2 regions of the Pseudomonas sp. KU26590 genome follow, and region 1 is predicted to be linked to the other one. Evidence: riboswitches for the same ligand, from Rfam matches in the RefSeq annotation. Region 1 holds a riboswitch; the other holds the start of a gene.

Region 1 (4,382 bases):
CCGGGCCAGTTCGGCGACGAAATCCATGCGTTCCGGCTGGGCGCGGTAGCAGACCACGTCGGACTGGCTGCGCTCGCTGTGCCAGGCCAGGTCCTTGAAGCTGATCGGCCGGCTGATGATGCGCCCGTCCAGTTCCGGCAACGCGATGTGCATCGCCAGATCGCGGGACCCCAGCCCTTGGGCGCTGGCCTGCCAGGCCGGTTCGTTGTCCTGGGCACAAATGGCCTGAATGACCGGGATGTCCCGGCGAAACGGCCGCACATCCGGGGCTTCCGGGTTGGACTGGGCAAATCCGGTGGTGTTGAGGATGACCTCGCAATCCACCTCGTCCAGCCAGTCCTGTATCGCGCTCATGCAGCCGGCTTCCTTGAGGCTGGCGACGGCAATCGGCAACGGGTTCAGCCCTTGGGCCGACAAGCGCTCGCAGAACACGTCGATGAACCCCGTGTTCGCAGCTTGCAGGTGAGAGCGGTAGAACAGCACGGCGGCCACGGGCTGATCGGCGCGCCAGTCGGCCTGCCAGCGCGCCAGGTCGGCGTTGGTGTTGTGCGGGTGATAAATCACGGTGCGCGGCAGGGTTTGCGGCTCGGCCCAGGGATAGTCGCCGCCCAGCCACCGCGTGGCGATAAAGTTGAACAGCGCCAGCGCGTTGTGTTTGCCGCCCTGACGCAAGTAATGCCAGAGCCGCTCGCGGTCTTCGGCGGACTCGGTGCTCAGGCCGCTCAGCTCGGGGTCCGGCCGATCACAGCCCGGGACCAGAATCAGCTTCACGCCTTTGGCCGCCAGTTCCACCAGCCGCTCGACGCCGTAACGCCAGTAGCCAATACCGCCGTGGAGGGAAATCAGGATGACCTTGGCGTGGCGCAGCACCTCGTCGACGTACAAATCCACCGATGCATGGTTCTGCACCTGCATCGGATTGGCCAGGCGCAGGCTCGGGTAGTCATCCGGCAATTGCCGTGCGGTTTCCGCCAGCAGGGCCAGATTCGAGTCGGCGCTGCACAGGATCACCAGCTCGGCGGGCGTCTGGCCCAGGTCAGCGATGCTGTCGTCGGGAACGAAACCGCCGGGCTGTGTACGCAGCAGGTGCATGGTTAGCCTTTGATCCCGGAGACCGCGTCACGCAATGAGACCGCATCGCGCAATTGCGCTTCAAGGACGCCCGCATCCAGTTCCTGGCCGATCAGCACCAGGTGGGTTTCGCGGGCTTCGTCTGCTTTCCAGGCGCGGTCGAAATGCTTGTCGAAGCGTGTGCCGACGCCCTGCACCAGCAGACGCATGGGTTTGCCGGGAATGGCGGCAAAGCCTTTGACCCGCAGGATGCCGTGCTGCACGACGGCCTGGGTCAGGGCATCGAGCAACAGCGACTCATCGGCCTGGGGCAGCGTGATGGAAATCGAGTCGAAGGCGTCATGGTCATGATCGTCAGCGTCGTCGCCTTCATGGTGATCGTGGTGGGTCTTGCGGCCGTCTATGTGCAGCTCGGATTCAGCGCCCAGGCCCAGCAATACGCTGATCGGCAGCTGGCCCCTGTTCGCTTCGACGATTTTTACTGCCGGCGGCAGTTCTTCCGAGACTTCCGCGCGCACGGCGGCCAGAGCGTCGGCGTCGAGCATGTCGGCCTTGTTCAGCACGACGAGATCGGCACTGGCCAGTTGATCGGCGAACAGCTCGTGCAACGGCGATTCGTGGTCCAGGTTCGGATCAAGCTTGCGCTGGGCGTCGACCTGATCCGGGAACGCGGCGAAGGTGCCGGCGAGCACGGCCGGGCTGTCAACCACGGTGATCACGGCATCGACGGTGCAGGCGTTGCGGATTTCCGGCCACTGGAAGGCTTGCACCAGCGGTTTCGGCAGGGCCAGACCCGAGGTTTCAATGAGGATGTGATCAAGGTCGCCACGACGGGCCACCAGTTCCTGCATCACCGGGAAGAACTCTTCCTGAACGGTGCAGCACAGGCAGCCGTTGGCCAGCTCGTACACGCGGCCAAGCGCTTCTTCTTCGGTGCAGCCGATGGTGCATTGCTTGAGGATGTCGCCGTCGATGCCCAGTTCGCCGAATTCATTGACGATGACGGCGATGCGTCGGCCTTCGGCGTTGTCGAGCATATGCCGCAGCAAGGTGGTTTTGCCCGAGCCGAGAAAGCCGGTGACGATGGTGACGGGGAGTTTGGCCAGTGTTTTCATCGGTTGCCCTCAGGCATGCGGCAGGGCAACGAGGACGAAAACAGCGCAGGGCCGGCGGAAGCTGGCGCGCGGTTTGATTCGCCACCGGATCACCCCGCCCGGTTGTAGTGGAATTCCTCGGCCGCTGGCAGGCGGTCCGATTCGAGGCAGGTCTCCTGGCTCACGGCGGCCGGTCGCTGACAGGCATCATCAGGCGACTGGCATTCATCGCGCCTTCCCGCTCGTGCAGTGGCTGTGCAATGAAGCTGTCCGTTTACAGTTGCGGGGGCAGCTGCGGCTTGAAACCGCATTCCCTTCTTAGCGCCGGTGGCCTTCATAAAGACGGCCGGCGAACCTCAAGTGCGCAAGGCTACGCAGTGACTGGAGGCCGGTCAATCGTGCTGTTGCAATGATTGCCGCGCCAATTGATGCACCGAGCGCTGCATCGATTGACATACCGGTTGACGGGTCGATTGACGAGCCAAACAGCCCGTGGTCTCCTACACACCTTGTTACGGGTGCCCTTCACAGGGTGAAACGGGAAACCGGTGCGTGCAGACCTTCGGGTGTGTATCAGTCCGGTGCTGCCCCCGCAACGGTAAGCGAGTGAAGAGTCAGATCCACTGTGTCGGCAACGACATGGGAAGGGGATTCTTGAAGGCACAACGGCTGTAACGGCTGTTGCATGTGCCCCTCGCGAGCCCGGAGACCGGCCCGACAACGCTACATAACAACCCGCGGTGGGCGGGCGCTGTTGAGCACTGCCGGCATTCGCCTGCGGTGTCTTCGCGCCTTTCCGTCCGCTGAATCCATTTCAGAGGGAAGCGCCATGTCCATCAGCACACCCCGCCAGACGTCCGGCACCAGCACAACCACCACGACGATCGTTGCGAGCACGCAAAGCCAGCGCCTTGTCGCCGCCGCCAGCGCGATGTTTCTCGGTGCGTTTCTGGTGTACTTCGCCGGCTTCTCCCATATCGATGCGGTGCACAACGCGGCACACGACACCCGTCACAGCTCCGCCTTCCCTTGCCATTGAGACCCGCCGCCATGTTCAAGCGAATTGCGCAAACGGCCGGGTTTACCGGACTGCTCGCCGCGCTGTTGTTGACGCTGCTGCAAAGCGTCTCGGTGGCGCCACTGATCCTGCAGGCGGAGACCTACGAAAAGGCCCCGACCACTGAGATCCACGAGCACGCCGAGGGTGCGATGGCCGGCCACGTCCATGACGCCGAAGCCTGGGAGCCGGAAGACGGCTGGCAGCGCGTGCTGTCCACCACTGGCGGCAATCTGGTGGTGGCGGTCGGATTCGCCTTGATGCTGGCGGCGCTGTACACCCTGCGCACGCCGACGAGCGCTCGAGAAGGCGTGCTCTGGGGATTGGCCGGTTATGCCGTGTTCGTGCTGGCGCCAACACTGGGCCTACCGCCTGAACTGCCCGGCACCGTCGCAGCGGACCTGACCCAACGGCAGATCTGGTGGGTCGGCACTGCCGCCTCCACGGCTACAGGCCTGGCGTTGATAGTGTTTGCCAAACACTGGGCGCTGAAAGTGTTGGGCGCAATGATTCTGGTGGTGCCGCATATCGTCGGCGCCCCGCAGCCGGCGGTGCATTCGGCACTCGCCCCGGAAGCCCTTGAGGCGCAATTCAAGATTGCGTCGCTGCTGACCAACGCGGTTTTCTGGATTGCCCTGGGCTGGATCAGCGCCTGGCTGTTTCGCCGCAGTGAAACGCCGGCGACGCAGCCCGGGTTGAACCCCGCACTGTGAATGATTCGCGCGACCGACCGCTGTGGGTGGTCGGTCTGGGCTGCCAGCGCGGTTGTTCAGCGCTGGAGCTTCGGCAGTTGATGGATGACTCTCTGCGCGAGTTGCGCCTTGGGCTGAGTGACATTGCTGCCCTCGCCTCGATTGAGGGCAAATCGGCTGAAGCGGGAATGCTGGAACTGGCTCAGACGCTGGGCCTGACGGTCGGATTCTTCTGTGCGGGTGACCTGGCGGCCTACGCGCCACAGCTGACTTACCGCTCGGACATCGCTTTTGAGCGCACCGGCTGCTACGGCGTGGCGGAAAGCGCGGCGTTGGCGATGGCGACCCGGTTGACCGGCTCGGCGGCAACGCTGGTCATCCCCCGCCGAAAAAGCCCCCATGCGACGTTCGCATTGGCAACCGCAACCGTTAGGGCTGGCTCGACCTCGTAGGAACGGCTCAAACTGT
Region 2 (4,382 bases), 1.2 Mb from region 1:
GCTGTTGGCGGGCGAACACATGACCAGCGGCGCGAAGCCCGCGGCAAACACACCCCTCCGTGGGAGCCGGCTTGCAGGCGAACCTGATTCATCCCTCGCCGATGATGTGACTGCCTTGACCCCTTCGCCAGCAACCCGATATCTACGGATTGTGTGTACGCCACAGATGGTGGGCGTTACCGAGATCATTGTAGGAGCGCGCTTGCCCGCGAAAGATTTTGCCTGTGACACATCGGTCGCCTGAACCACCGCCTTCGCGGGCAAGCGCGCTCCTACAATGGGGCGTGGTTTACCGACTTCCGCATTGACCGCTGAACCTGCGGGAGCAAGCTTGCTGTCGAACGCATTCGTGCAGACGCTGCACTGTCGTGTGGCCCGACGCCTTCGCCAGCAAGCCGGCTCCTACGATCTCGCGTTTCAGGCAGGCACCGGCTTCTACGGTTTCGCACTCAAGCAGAGGCATGTGCGATCCCTTGATTGACGCTCTGGGGTCAACCCTCTAACCTTCGCGCCATGTTTCAGGTGCCCGGGACTAGGTTGGTCCAATGGGTGAAACAGGGAAGCCGGTGCGATTGCTTGTGCGATCAATTCCGGCGCTGCCTCCGCAACGGTAAATGAGTCAAGGCCACGCACAATGCCACTGTGTTCGCTGAACATGGGAAGGCGCCTGGCCTGCCACGGTTGTGGCAACTCATGAGTCCGGAGACCGGCCTGATCCATCGAACAGCATCACGGAGGGCGATGCTCTGCTGCAGGCCGGGCCTTGTCCGGTGCCTGCCGACAGTCTTTGCCTGTGCCCTCCGTTTGCCACACCTGCCCTCAAGCGGAGAGCTGAGATGAGCGAATCCCCCGAACGTGACGAACGCCACCTGGCGCGCATGCTGCGCAAAAAGGCGGTGATGGACGAGCGCATTTCCAGCGCGCCGAATGAATGCGGGTTACTGCTGGTCCTGACCGGCAACGGCAAGGGCAAAAGCAGCTCGGCGTTCGGCATGCTTGCCCGCGCCATGGGCCATGGCATGCAGTGCGGCGTCGTGCAGTTCATCAAAGGCCGCCACAGCACCGGCGAAGAGATGTTTTTCCGTCGCTTCCCCGAACAGGTGCGTTACCACGTCATGGGCGAGGGCTTTACCTGGGAAACCCAGGACCGCCAGCGTGACATCGCCGCCGCCGAAGCCGCCTGGGCCGTGACCCGGGAAATGCTCAAGGACCCCTCCATCGGCATGGTCGTGCTCGATGAGCTGAACATCGCCCTCAAGCACGGCTATCTGGACCTGGAGCAGGTGCTCATCGACTTGCAGGCACGTCCGCCGATGCAGCACGTGATTGTCACCGGGCGTGGGGCGAAGCAGGAATTGATCGACCTGTCCGACACCGTTTCCGAAATCGGCGTGGTCAAGCATGCCTTTCAGTCCGGTATCAAGGCCCAGAAAGGCATCGAACTGTGAGTGAGCGTCAACCCCGCCACTGCCCGGCAGTGCTGATCGCCGCGCCTGCGTCCGGTCAGGGCAAAACCACCGTCACCGCCGCACTCGCCCGTCTGCACCGCAATCAGGGGCGCAAGGTGCGCGTGTTCAAGTGCGGGCCAGACTTTCTCGACCCAATGATTCTCGAACGCGCCAGCGGCCGTCCGGTGTACCAACTGGACATGTGGATGATCGGCGAGGACGAAAGCCGGCGCCTGTTGTGGGAAGCCGCCGCCGATGCCGACCTGATCCTCATCGAAGGCGTCATGGGCTTGTTCGACGGCACGCCCTCCAGCGCAGACCTGGCCCGGCGTTTCGGCGTGCCGGTGCTGGGCGTGATCGACGGCACGGCCATGGCCCAGACCTTCGGCGCATTGGCGCTGGGATTGGCGCGGTATCAGCCGGATCTGCCGTTTGCCGGCGTGCTAGCCAATCGGGTTGGCACGGTGCGCCACGCGCAGTTGCTGGAAGGTAGCCTGACCGAAGGCCTGCGCTGGTACGGCGCGCTGTCGCGTGAGACTGACATCGAGCTGCCCAGCCGGCACCTCGGCCTGGTTCAGGCCAGCGAGCTGAATGATCTGGACATGCGCCTCGACGCTGCCGCCACCGCGCTGGCCAGCACCTGCGACGCCACATTGCCGCCGGTTGTGACCTTCACCGCGCCCGAGTTCGTTCCCGCCGAACCGCTGCTGGCGGGCGTGAAAATCGCCATCGCCCATGACGAAGCGTTCGCGTTTTTCTACGGCGCGAGCCTGGACCTGCTGCGGGAGATGGGTGCCGAACTGTCATTCTTTTCGCCGATCCGCGACCGTGAATTACCCGACGCCGACAGCCTGTATCTGCCCGGCGGCTACCCGGAATTGCACCACACGGCGCTGGCGGAAAACCACAGAATGCTCGCCGCCATTCGCGCGCACCACGCCGCCGGCAAACCCCTGCTGGCGGAGTGTGGCGGCATGTTGTATCTGCTCGATGCCCTGACCGATGTCGACGGCCACCGCGCCGAAGGGGTGGGCTTGCTCAAAGGCGAAGCCGTGATGCAAAAGCGTCTGGCGGCGTTGGCCCTGCAATCGGTCGAACTGCCGGAAGGCACGCTGCGCGGCCACACCTATCACCACTCCCTGACCAGCACCGAACTGACGCCGATCGCCCGCGGCCTCAGCCCCAATGGCGGGCGCGGCGCCGAAGCGGTGTACCGCGAAGGGCGCATGACCGCGTCGTACGTGCACTTTTACTTCCCCTCGAATCCCCAGGCGATGGCGGCGCTGTTTTTGCCATGAGCCCGCTCCCATGACTGACCACACCTTCACCGACCCGGAACGCGCGGCCGTTTACCGCGCCATTGCCGAGCGTCGCGACATGCGCCATTTCTGCGGTGGCACGGTGGCGCCCGAGTTGCTGGCCCGCCTGCTCGAAGCCGCTCACCACGCACCGAGCGTTGGTCTGATGCAGCCGTGGCGCTTCCTGCGCATCACTGATCAGGAATTGCGCGCGCAGATTCAGGCGCAGGTGGAGGAGGAGCGCATTCGCACCGCCGAAGCCCTGGGCGAACGGTCTGACGATTTCATGAAACTGAAGGTCGAGGGCATCAGTGACTGCGCCGAAGTACTGGTCGCCGCCTTGATGGACGACCGCGAGAAACACATTTTTGGCCGCCGCACCTTGCCGGAAATGGACATGGCCTCGCTGTCGTGCGCCATTCAAAACCTCTGGCTGGCAGCGCGTGCCGAAGGTCTGGGCATGGGCTGGGTATCGTTGTTCGATCCCCAGGCCCTGGCCGATCTGCTGAAGATGCCAGCCGGTTCAAAACCCCTGGCGGTTTTGTGCCTGGGTCCGGTCAAGGCGTTCTACCCCGCGCCCATGCTGGTGATGGAAGGCTGGGCGCAGCCGCGCGCGCTGCAAGAGCTGGTCTACGAGAACACATGGGGAGTGATTGCATGAGTGTGGCGTTATTGAGCGTCGCCGGGGTCGCGCTGGACGCGTTGCTCGGCGAGCCAAAACGGAACCACCCGCTGGTGGCGTTCGGCCGTTTTGCCGAGCGCATCGAACAGCGCCTGAATGCCGCCGGCCGCGGCTGGCGCAGCCATGGCGTGACCGCATGGTTCATTGCTGTGGTGCCGCTGACGCTAATCGCCACCTTGCTCAGTTGGCTGCCGATGATCGGCTGGCTGGTGGACGTGCTGGCGCTGTACTGCGCGCTGGGTATGCGCAGCCTGGGCGAGCACGTCGAGCCGGTCGCCCAGGCCCTGCGCAGCGATAATCTGGACGAAGCGCGTCGGCGCGTCGGCTATCTGGTCAGTCGCCAGACATCGGAACTGGACAGCACCGAAGTGGCCCGGGCGGCCACGGAGTCGGTACTGGAGAACGGCAGCGACGCGGTGTTTGCGGCGATTTTCTGGTTCGTCGTGCTGGGCGCGCCGGGCGTGGTGCTCTACCGCCTGAGCAACACGCTGGATGCCATGTGGGGCTATCGCAACGAGCGCTTCGAACGTTTCGGCTGGGCGGCGGCGAAAATCGACGACCTGCTCAACTACATCCCGGCCCGGCTGGTGGCGTTGACCTACGCGCTGCTAGGCAACACCCGGCTGGCCTTGCGCTGCTGGCGCACCCAGGCCCCGAAGTGGGACAGCCCCAATGCCGGCCCGGTGATGGCTGCCGGCGCCGGCGCCTTGGGCGTCGAACTGGGTGGCTCGGCGATTTATCACGGCGAGCTGCATGAGCGCGCGACCCTGGGCGAAGGTGTGCCGGCGGACGCGGACTCTATTGATCGCGGTTGGCAACTGGTGCAGCGCGGCGTGTGGCTGTGGTTGCTGATCTTGTGTCTGGGGACAGAATTCTATGCTTGAGCACGGCGGCCGGTTGCGTGGCGCAGTCCTGAAATACGGCATTGATGAGGCGGACTGGCTCGACCTGTCC

What was found. Region 1 has a riboswitch for cobalamin ahead of OKW98_RS13785 (CbtB domain-containing protein). Riboswitches for the same ligand answer to the same signal wherever they lie in the genome.
Region 2: linked by a shared signal. The riboswitch ahead of cobO (cob(I)yrinic acid a,c-diamide adenosyltransferase) and the one ahead of OKW98_RS13785 (CbtB domain-containing protein) in region 1 are both predicted to bind cobalamin.

What each region holds. Positions count from the first base shown of each region.
Region 1 covers NZ_CP110644.1:3,165,424-3,169,805, reverse strand. Annotated here, with positions in the region: gene cobN (cobaltochelatase subunit CobN) at 1-1,092, opposite strand, end outside; gene cobW (cobalamin biosynthesis protein CobW) at 1,095-2,186, opposite strand; cobalamin riboswitch at 2,314-2,539, opposite strand; cobalamin riboswitch at 2,665-2,898, shown strand; gene OKW98_RS13785 (CbtB domain-containing protein) at 2,995-3,204, shown strand; gene OKW98_RS13780 (CbtA family protein) at 3,216-3,935, shown strand; gene OKW98_RS13775 (cobalamin biosynthesis protein) at 3,932-4,366, shown strand.
Region 2 covers NZ_CP110644.1:1,970,489-1,974,870, forward strand. Annotated here, with positions in the region: cobalamin riboswitch at 504-730, shown strand; gene cobO (cob(I)yrinic acid a,c-diamide adenosyltransferase) at 837-1,448, shown strand; gene OKW98_RS08880 (cobyrinate a,c-diamide synthase) at 1,445-2,746, shown strand; gene bluB (5,6-dimethylbenzimidazole synthase) at 2,757-3,407, shown strand; gene cbiB (adenosylcobinamide-phosphate synthase CbiB) at 3,404-4,312, shown strand; gene cobD (threonine-phosphate decarboxylase CobD) at 4,305-4,382, shown strand, end outside.